One region of the Caballeronia sp. LjRoot34 genome, then DNA from elsewhere that is predicted to be linked to it. Evidence: predicted binding sites of a transcription regulator. Region 1 holds the regulator's gene; the other holds the start of a gene.
The links. Region 1 encodes LexA, which represses DNA repair genes until DNA is damaged. Its sites were predicted from a motif close to ACTGTATNNNNATACAGT; they were not measured.

Region 1 (5,109 bases):
GGCGCAGGACCTGCGCCACCGCGGCTCGTGCGCCGTTGCAGGAACCATTGCAGCGTGTTGATCAGCAGCAGCATCAGGAACGATACACACAGCATCACCACGGCGATCGCGGTCGCCCCGGCGTAGTCGTATTGTTCGAGCTTCGTGATGATCAGCAGCGACGTGATTTCGGACTTCATCGGCACATTACCTGCGATGAAAATCACCGACCCGTATTCGCCCAAGGCACGCGCAAACGCGAGCGCGAAGCCAGTCAGGATCGCGGGAAACAGCGACGGCAGCACCACGCGGCGAAACGTCAGCCAGCGCGTGGCGCCAAGGCACGCGGCCGCTTCTTCCTGCTCGCGTTCGAAATCTTCCAGCACGGGTTGTACGGTGCGCACGACGAACGGCAAGCCGATAAACGTCAGCGCCACGAGCACGCCCAACGGCGTAAACGCCACCTTGATCCCGAGGGGTGCGAGAAACTGGCCGATCCAGCCATTCGGCGCATAGACCGCGGCGAGCGCAATGCCGGCCACGGAAGTCGGCAATGCAAACGGCAGATCGACGACAGCATCCACCACGCGCTTGAACGGGAACGTGTAGCGCACGAGCACCCACGCCACGAGGAAACCGAACACGGCGTTGATCAGCGCGCCACCGAGGGCAGCGGTAAACGTCAGCCGATACGACGCCAGCACGCGCGGCGACGTGACGGCGCGCACGAACGTCGCCCAGTCGAGCGTGGCCGTCTTGGCGAAGGTCGCGGCAAGCGGAATCAGCACCACGAGGCTCAAATACGCCACCGTGATGCCGAGCGTTAGGCCGAAGCCCGGCAGTGCGCTGGGCTTGCGGAAAGTGAAAGTCGTCATGCGTGAATCATCCAGTTCCGCCGCGCCGCGGGGACGGCGCTTCGGGGTCGAGCTTCGGGTTGGTTTCATGGCCGTCTATGCGGCCATCGTGTTATTTCAGGCTTCTTTTACGACTACAGCACCGCGAGCGCATAAGCGCCGGCAGTGCTGCCCTTCATGCCGCCGTGCTTACTGCGGCTGATAGATCGAATCGAACACGCCGCCATCGGCGAAATGCGTCTTTTGTGCGTTGGTCCAGCCACCGAACGAGTCGTCGATGGTGTAGAGCTTGATCTTCGGGAACTGCTTCGTCAGCGCAGCGGGAACAGCGGTGGAGCGCGGCCGATAGAAGTTGCGTGCCGCGATTTCCTGGCCTTCCTCGCTATACAAATATTTGAGGTACGCCTCGGCCAGCTTGCGGTCGCCATGACGATCCACGACCTTGTCGACGACGGCCACCGGCGGCTCAGCCAGGATGCTCACCGACGGCACGACGATCTCGAATTTGTCCGAGCCAAATTCCTTCAGCGACAGGAACGCCTCGTTTTCCCACGCGATCAGCACGTCACCCTGCCCGCGCTGCACGAAGCTGGTGGTCGCGCCCCGCGCGCCCGAATCCAGCACGCCGGCGTTCTTATAGAGCTTGGTTACGAAGTCCTTGGCAGTCGTTGCGTTGCCGCCTGGCAGATGTTCTGCATAAGCCCACGCCGCGAGGTAATTCCAGCGCGCGCCGCCAGACGTCTTCGGATTCGGCGTCACGATAGAGACGTCCGGCTTGAGCAGATCCGGCCAGTCCTTGATCTGCTTCGGGTTGCCTTTGCGCACGAGGAACACGATCGTCGATGTATACGGCGACGCGTTGTCCGGCAAGCGCTTCTGCCAGTCCTGGCTAACCAGCCCCTTGGCTGCGAGCGCATCAATGTCATAGGCCAGCGCCAGCGTCACCACATCTGCCTGCAAACCGTCGAGAACCGAGCGAGCCTGACCGCCGGAGCCGCCGTGCGATTGCTTGAATGTGACGGTCTCTCCGGTTTCAGCCTTCCATTTCTTGCCGAAAGCCTGATTGAACTCCTGGTACAACTCACGCGTCGGGTCATACGACACGTTCAGGAACGACGTGTCGGCGTGCGCTTGCGCGATCATGCCCGCGGTCATCCCGGTCACCGACGCTGCCCCGATCACCGCCGTGGCAAACAGCTTCCTTGCACGTGCGCCCCACCTCGAATTCTGACTCCGCATTACCCCGTTCCCCGTCTTATGTGGTTTGAGCAGCCGAGTCTATCGACGAGCTTTCATTATTAAAAATAATTGTTATTCATTCTTTTAGATCAAAAAGTGCTAATGACGGCTGGAAGCGGCGTTGCGGCCATCAAACAGCCGTTGGAGCACCCTGTTTATAGGCTCTGTGTGGTTCTGACGACGTCGAACTTAAAGTAAAGCTTGAAAAGCGCCGAATACTGTATAAAACTACAGGCATCTGTTCATCCATACAGTGGACGACCAGCCATACAAGGGGCAAAAGCACGTGACCAAAATGAGCAAACTGACTGCGCGGCAGCAAGAGGTTTTCGAACTGATCCAGCGCGCGATCGAACGTACGGGGTTTCCGCCCACGCGCGCCGAGATCGCAGCCGAACTTGGTTTTAGCTCCGCTAATTCCGCCGAAGAGCATCTTCGGGCGCTGGCGCGTAAAGGGGTGATCGAACTGGCGGCGGGTTCATCGCGCGGCATTCGTTTGCTGACCAATGGCGGCCTCGACGAAGGGCCTCATCAGTTCACGTTGCCCCATGCCAGCATCATGCAATTGTCCTTGCCGCTGGTCGGGCGCGTGGCGGCCGGCAGTCCGATCCTCGCGCAGGAACACATCTCCAAGCATTACGCCTGCGACCCGGCGCTGTTCTCCAGCAAACCGGACTATCTGTTGAAGGTGCGCGGTCTTTCCATGCGCGACGCAGGGATCTTCGACGGTGATCTGCTCGCTGTGCAGAAGAAAAACGAGGCAAAGGACGGGCAGATCGTCGTGGCGCGACTTGGCGACGACGTCACGGTCAAACGGTGGAAACGTCGTCCAGATGGCGTTGAACTGATCGCTGAAAACCCTGATTACGAGAACATCTTCGTCGCGTCAGGCAGCGACGACTTTGCGCTGGAAGGTATTGCGGTCGGGTTGATTCGTTCCGGCGAGCTTTGATTTCTGCAAGGTTTTCAGCTTCTGCTTTGATGTCTGTTTGTTGATTTCTGATTTGCAGGGCGGCGGCGGGGTGTTCCGAGTATTCCGGGTGTTCCCGCCCCTAGCCGCACTGCGCTTGAATTCCGGCCCTATAAAGCGTGACGGACATCGCATTGGTGATGAACCGGTGCGCGTCCTATTGTCATCGGTCATCGGAGAAACATCATGGAACGATTCGCCCGGTTGTTTTCTGCTTCTTTTTTATCTGCATCGTTCGCGCCGACAGCACGTGCACCCCTGTCGTTTCGGCAATTCCGCGAGTTCGGCCGTTTGCGGCATCTGCGCTCGCTGATCTCCTGCAAGACCCCAAAGCCAGCAGACACCCCCGATCTCTTCGACGAACTGCCCGTCCTGCCCTCGCGGCAGCCGGCGTTCGCCCGGGTATCGCTGAGTGCATCGGTGCATACGCAGGCCGAGCAACGGGCGCCGGTGCGGGTGTATCGCGGTGAATCGCGGGTCATCATGGTCGGCAATATTGAAGCGGTGTCGCGCATGATCGACCGTTGTATCGACGAGGAGCGGGCCGGCGTTGAAGGCGGATTGCTCGCCTGATTTTTCGAAGCGATAAGATTCGCGGGGATAATTCTGGCGCCGGTGTGGTCCATCCAGGGGTTGAGGCTTCTTTGGCCTCTGCACTTGCATTCGAGCCGCATTCACCTCATCAGCCCAAAGGCGCCTTAGCGTATGTCCCTGTCCCGTACCAGCAAGTCCGTTGTTATTACGTTGTTGGTTGTTGTCGTCGTGGCAGTGCTCGGTGTGATCTATGCGTCGCCGTACATCGCGCTCGACCGGTTGAAACGCGCCGCCGACGCCCGTGACGCTCAAACTGTGAATCAGTACGTCGACTTTCCGCTGCTGCGTGAAAGCCTGAAGGACCAGGTCGGTCAGTTGTTGACCCGAAAAATCGACATACAGAAGAGCGGCAATCCGTTAGCGATGATCGGCGCCATGATTGGCGCGGCGCTAATCGGCCCGCTGGTCGATTCGTATGCAACGCCCGACGGCGTGGCGGCTATTCTCAATGGCATACCGCCACAGGGCGATCCGGGCGAGAAACCGCCAGTTCCGTCCGAGGCGAGCGGCGCTGTTGTCGCTACCCCGGGAGCCGCGCCCGTCGTAGCTTCACCGTCCGCACCGAAACCGCCGCCGCAAACCACGGCGGGGTATCGAAGTTTCGATACTTTCGCGGTGAATTACCAGCATGGAACCGGCGACGCACGCTATTCGGCCATTCTCCGGCGCTACGGGTTGTTCTCGTGGAAGCTGGTCGCAGTGGAGTTGAACGACGGCTAGGCTATCAGTGTTCCCGCAGCAATGGGACTGTCCGCCTAGTTGCTACTTGCTAGCTGGCCTTGCTGCTTGTGCTTGGCGACTTGCTGGCTGAAAGCGGCACCAGCTTAGCCGCTTTCAACCTCAGTAAACCCGTCGCAGCATCAAACACTGGCCTCGGCTTTCGCGGGCATCGCCGCATGCGCGGCGTCTTCCTGTTCCGCCGATGTACCCGTCGGCGACACCGCCACCAAAATGCTGCAAGACACCCGATCCATCAGCGGCGTGTTACCCGCGCCCATCCACCAGCGCGCAAGACCCGTGCGGCACCGATGTCCCACCACCACCAGATCCACCTGCAGGCTCTGCGCGAGTCCGGCAATTTCATCGATAGGATGGCCGAACGCGAAGTGGCCCTGCGCCGGCACGCCCCGCTCGGTCAGCCAATCCACGCCTTCGCGCAAGATGTCCCGGGCAGCGTCTTCGAAACGGCCGCATGCCATATCGGTGAGGAGGCCGGCACTTTGGGCGATGCTGGAGCGCATATCGACAACGGCGAGCACATGCGTTTCGGCTTTCAGGTCGAGCGCGAGGTTCGCGCCGTCACGTAATGCCTTACGCCCTTCGCGAGAGCCGTCGTAACACAACAGGATTTTTCGATAGCTCGCCATGGTGGTTCTCCGCGCTGCACAACGGCAGCAAAGGGCATCAAAAAAACGGTCGTCAAGTGTTGCAGATTCTGCCCCGTGGGCCGGGCGGGCGACAAAACCCGGGCCG
Region 2 (5,109 bases), 930 kb from region 1:
GGCCGTCGGATTGACGCCGGAGAAGAACGTCCGGCTTATATAGATAGCAAGCGAGCCCGCCAGATAAAAGTCATACCACTCGAACACCGTGCCTAGCGATGACGCGAAAATCACGCGCCGTTCTTCGCTCGTCATCGGTGCGTGGGAAATGCGCCCCTCGACCGTTGCCATGAAGTCGTCTCCTGTATTGATCTTTGAATGGCATCCGCGGATAGCAGCGCCGTGCAACGATTATTGGAGGGAAAACTTACGGCGTTCTGACGCGGAGCGGGTGGGCGTTAAGACGCGTCGTTATCTTGTTATTGATCTAACGTCTTCAAATATGCGTTCTTCTACCTCAATAAATTATATAACATCGGTCTAAATTGGATCATGCAAAAATACCGAGAGAGCTGTGATCAGGGTTTGTCCCGGGCAGGATAAACCCGCTTTAAGCCCACTCGGACAAGCGTTCCGGCTTGCTGCGGCGCTTCGCTGTACACGTGATCGTCAATATCGAGCGTGCCGCCGTGCATTGTCGCGATCTCCCGGACGATGGCAAGACCGAGTCCGCTGCCATCGCCTTCACGGCCAAGAATGCGATAGAACCTCTCAACCACACGCGTGCGTTCCGCTTCAGGAATGCCCAACCCCGTGTCCTCCACTTCGAGAAAGACGTGCCGCGTGTCGGACTCGTCGGTGCGCACGCGGACCGTGATTCGCCCTCCGGGCGGGGTATAGCGAATGGCGTTATCGATAAGATTCGACAGCATTTCGCGCAACATCACCGCGTTGCCTTCAACCTCGACCGGATGCGGCGGCTCCTCATAACCAATATCCATCCGCTTGGCCAACGCCGCCTGCACCCAGTCGCGCACGGCGAGCCGCGCGAGATCGGTCAACTCCACGCGCGAAAAAATCTGCCCCGACATCCGGTTCTCCGCCCGAGCCAGCGCGAGCAGTTGTGTCACCAGCCGCGCGGCGTGCTCGGAACTCGTCGCTATCTGTTCAAGCGAACGCTGCACTTCTGCCGATACATCCTGCCGCAACGCCAGCTCTGCCTGCGTCCTCAAGCCGGCGAGCGGTGTTTTCATCTGATGCGCGGCATCGGCTATGAACCGCTTCTGCAACTGCATGTTCTGCTCGAGGCGGTTGAGCAGGTCGTTGAACGACGCCACCAACGGCGCGATTTCCGGCGGCGCGCGGCTGGCTTCTAGCGGTGAGAGATCATCGGGACGCCGGGCGCGAATATTCGCTTGCAGCGCATGCAGCGGCGCGAGTCCGCGCGACAACCCGAACCAGACCAGCACGATAGCGAGCGGCAAGATCACGAACTGCGGCAGGATCACGCCCTTGATGATGTCGTTGGCCAACTGGCTGCGTTTATCGAGCGTCTCGGCCACCTGGACCAGCACCGGATGAGCGAGCGTCGGTGCCTCCACCGTCGTATAAGCGACGCGGATGTCGTTGCCGCGCAGCACGTCGTCACGAAATTCCACGATGCCGGGCTGCGGCCGGTCATCGTCGTGAGGCAAGGGCATATCGGCGTCGCCGCCCACCAGTTCACCGCGCGTCCCCAGGACCTGGAAAAACACGCTGTCCACGTTATCCGCGCGCAGGAAGTCCCGCGTGGCGTTCGGCAGCCGCAATTCCGCGACGCCATTCACCGGCGCGATCTGCCGCGCGAGCACGTAGGCATCCGTCTCAAGCGCGCGGTCGAACGGCCCGTTGGCAATCGACTTGGCAACCAGATACGTGACCGCAATACTCATGGGCCACAAGAGCAGCAGTGGCGCGAGCATCCAGTCCAGAATTTCGCCGAACAGAGAACGCGGCGCGGGTTCGCCGTCGGGCTCGAGCTCGTCGGGCGGCGCGAACGGGTTCGCGTAACGCGCGTCGCGAGAAGCGTCGGGGTCGGCTTCGGGCAAATCGGGCGAAAGGGGTGACAGCTCGCGCAACGCCGGAGCGGCGCGCTCGGGGGATGCTGGCGAGCCCATGGCGTGATTACTCGTGGTTACTTGCTACTTGTACTGCGGGCTGGGCGAGGCAGGCTCGTCGGTATTTGCCGGGGCAGAAGGTACAGAAGCGGCCACCGCGGCAACGGCTTTTTCAAGGCTATAGCCTAACCCGCGAACGGTTATGATCCGCGCGCCGCCGGGCTCGATTTTTTTTCTTAGCCGATGGACATAGACTTCGATCGCGTTGTTGCTGACTTCCTCGCCCCACTCGCAAAGGTGGTTGACGAGTTGTTCCTTCGAGACCAGCCGGCCAACCCGTTGCAACAGGACCTCAAGCACGCCGAGTTCGCGTGCCGATAACTCGATCACCTGGTCGTTGATAGACGCAATGCGCCCCACCTGATCGAATGCGAGCGCGCCATGCTTGACGACGGTGGGTCCGCCGCCCGCGCCTCGGCGGGTAAGGGCGCGCACGCGGGCTTCGAGTTCGTTCAGCGCGAACGGTTTGGCCATGTAGTCGTCGGCGCCGAGGTCGAGGCCCTTGACGCGTTCATCGACACTGTCGGCGGCCGTCAGGATGAGCACGGGCATCTGGGAATTGCGTGCTCTGAGGCGTCTCAGGACCTCCAGGCCGGACATCATCGGCAGGCCCAGATCAAGGATCAAAAGGTCGAAAGTCTGGAGCGAAAGCGCGGTGTCGGCTTCCACGCCGTGCCGCACGTGGTCCACGGCATAGCCCGATTGGCGGAGTGATCGAATGAGACCGTCCGCGAGTATGCTGTCGTCTTCGGCAATGAGGATTCGCATCGTAGTGTGCGCAAAAAGCATTGCCGGCACCGCAATTCGCCCGGCGCGGCGGTCTCCAGGTGTAGTGGTGTCCCGCATGGGCCGAACGTGGCGCTGAAACTACGCGCTCCGATCGGACTTGCAAAAACACCTGTTTTTTTATACAGTGTCTGCAGCAGTGCGCCCAGCAGGGGAAAAACTCCCAAGGGCATGCGCCAGACGCCGTTCATCATAGCAAAGGACGATTCATGGAAGATAGCAAGAAAGGCCCGGGCGGGATGTCTGCGGAGAAGAGCAAGGCGCTGGCCGTCGCGCTCGCGCAGATCGAGAAGCAATTCGGCAAGGGGTCGATCATGCGGCTCGGCGCTGGCGAAGCCATTGAAGACATTCAAGTGGTCTCGACCGGTTCGCTCGGACTGGATATTGCATTGGGCGTCGGCGGTTTGCCGCGTGGACGCGTGGTGGAAATCTACGGTCCGGAATCGTCGGGCAAGACCACGCTGGCGCTGCAAGTGATTGCGGAGATGCAGAAGGTCGGTGGCACGGCAGCGTTTATTGACGCGGAACACGCGCTCGACATCGGTTACGCGCAAAAGCTTGGCGTGAGTCCGTCGGACCTGCTGATCTCGCAGCCGGACACGGGCGAACAAGCGCTGGAAATCTGCGACGCGCTCGTGCGTTCGGGTTCCATCGACATGATCGTGATCGACTCGGTTGCGGCGCTGGTGCCGAAGGCTGAAATCGAAGGCGAAATGGGCGATTCGCTGCCTGGTTTGCAAGCACGTTTGATGTCGCAGGCGCTGCGCAAGCTGACCGGCACGATCAAGCGTACGAACTGCCTGGTGATTTTCATCAACCAGATCCGCATGAAGATTGGCGTGATGTTCGGTAATCCGGAAACCACCACGGGTGGTAACGCGCTGAAGTTCTACGCGTCGGTGCGCCTGGATATTCGCCGTATCGGTTCGATCAAGAAGAATGACGAAGTGATCGGCAACGAAACCCGCGTGAAGGTGGTGAAGAACAAGGTTGCGCCGCCGTTCCGCGAAGCCATCTTCGACATCCTCTATGGCGAAGGTATTTCGCGTCAGGGCGAAATCATCGACTTGGGCGTGCAAGCCAAGCTGGTTGATAAAGCGGGTGCCTGGTACAGCTATAACGGCGAACGGATTGGCCAGGGTAAGGACAACGCACGCGAATTCCTGCGTGAGAATCCTGAAATGGCGCGTGAAATCGAAAATCGAATTCGCGAGTCGCTGGGCGTCAATGCAATGGCCGACGCAATCGCTCCGGGTGTTGCCGAAGTGGCGGATGAAGAAGAATGAGTTTTAGGCGGTAAAAGATGATGCGCAGCAAGAGCCGGTTCGGATCGAAGACCGGTCGCGATTCAAATCGTGACGCGGAGCAGGACGTAAAGGAAGATCCGGATGGCTCGAAGTCCATAAGCGACGAAGACGAAAGTCTCAGCGCCGAGGAAGGAGTCGACCGCTACGAACGAAGCAGCGATCGATACCGCGCAGCAGCAGGCGAACGCGTCGGTGTGGAGGGATCTGCTCCGGCGCGTCGTTCGTTTGGAAACAGCTTCTCGAAGGGTGGTGGAGTTTCCGGCGAGAAGAGCGGAAGCGGTGGGTTTAATAAGGGTGGCGGGTTTTCCAGCGGCAAGAGTGCTGGGAGTAGCAGTAGCGGTAACAGTAGCTTCGCCAGGAAAAGCAGCTTTGGACGGCCGGGAGGCTCAAGCTTGTCGTCTGGCAGCAGCAAGGCTGAGGCGATCGCCGCGAGTCTGCAGGAAGCGGGTGAAACCACACAGCAGGACAGCGAGCCGGTGTTCGAACGGTCGAGTGATCGTGCGTATCCGAAGCGTGGATCGTTCGGTGGTGGTGGGGTGTCGGCGCGGTCATCTTTGAAGAGTGCGTCGGCAGAGGCCCCGGCTGAATACGAGCGATCGAGTGATCGCAACAAATTTGGACGTGGCGGGTTGTCGGGGCGCAAAGCAGCCGGTTCGACTACGCGTGGCAAATCTTCGCCTCAGCCTGTTGACGGCGTGGATGTTTTCGAACGGTCCACCGATCGACAAACCAGTCGTCGTAATTCGCCGAAGTCGGCAAAACTCGCTGATGAGAACAGCGCCAAAATCGCCGATATTGCGGTTGCGCCGCAAGTCGACCAGCAACAATTTGAACCCGCGCAGCCTGATTCGGCAACTGGATTGGACGCGGTCGATGCCGAGGAACGCTTAAAGCGCGCTCGGGCGGTCCTGGAGCAGACACAGTCAGTTGTTCAATCACAGGCCGCTCCGGCAAAAGCTGCCCGGAAATCGCAATCGAAACCCCCGGTTATTTCTCCGGGCGTCGAGCGAGAAACAGGCATCGACGTAGCCGATCCATTC

Region 2: a site for LexA is predicted at 2,874-2,891, ahead of recA (recombinase RecA). Genes of this name have one in related genera too.

Annotation. Positions count from the first base shown of each region.
Region 1 covers NZ_CAXUSB020000001.1:1,594,673-1,599,781, reverse strand. Annotated here, with positions in the region: gene cysT (sulfate ABC transporter permease subunit CysT) at 1-854, opposite strand, end outside; gene ACSQ36_RS07085 (sulfate ABC transporter substrate-binding protein) at 1,023-2,072, opposite strand; gene lexA (transcriptional repressor LexA) at 2,368-3,024, shown strand; gene ACSQ36_RS07075 (hypothetical protein) at 3,229-3,615, shown strand; gene ACSQ36_RS07070 (DUF2939 domain-containing protein) at 3,748-4,356, shown strand; gene ACSQ36_RS07065 (universal stress protein) at 4,497-5,003, opposite strand.
Region 2 covers NZ_CAXUSB020000001.1:669,452-674,560, forward strand. Annotated here, with positions in the region: gene ACSQ36_RS02890 (MFS transporter) at 1-171, opposite strand, end outside; gene ACSQ36_RS02895 (sensor histidine kinase N-terminal domain-containing protein) at 399-1,976, opposite strand; gene ACSQ36_RS02900 (response regulator) at 2,001-2,744, opposite strand; gene recA (recombinase RecA) at 2,972-4,048, shown strand; gene recX (recombination regulator RecX) at 4,066-5,109, shown strand, end outside.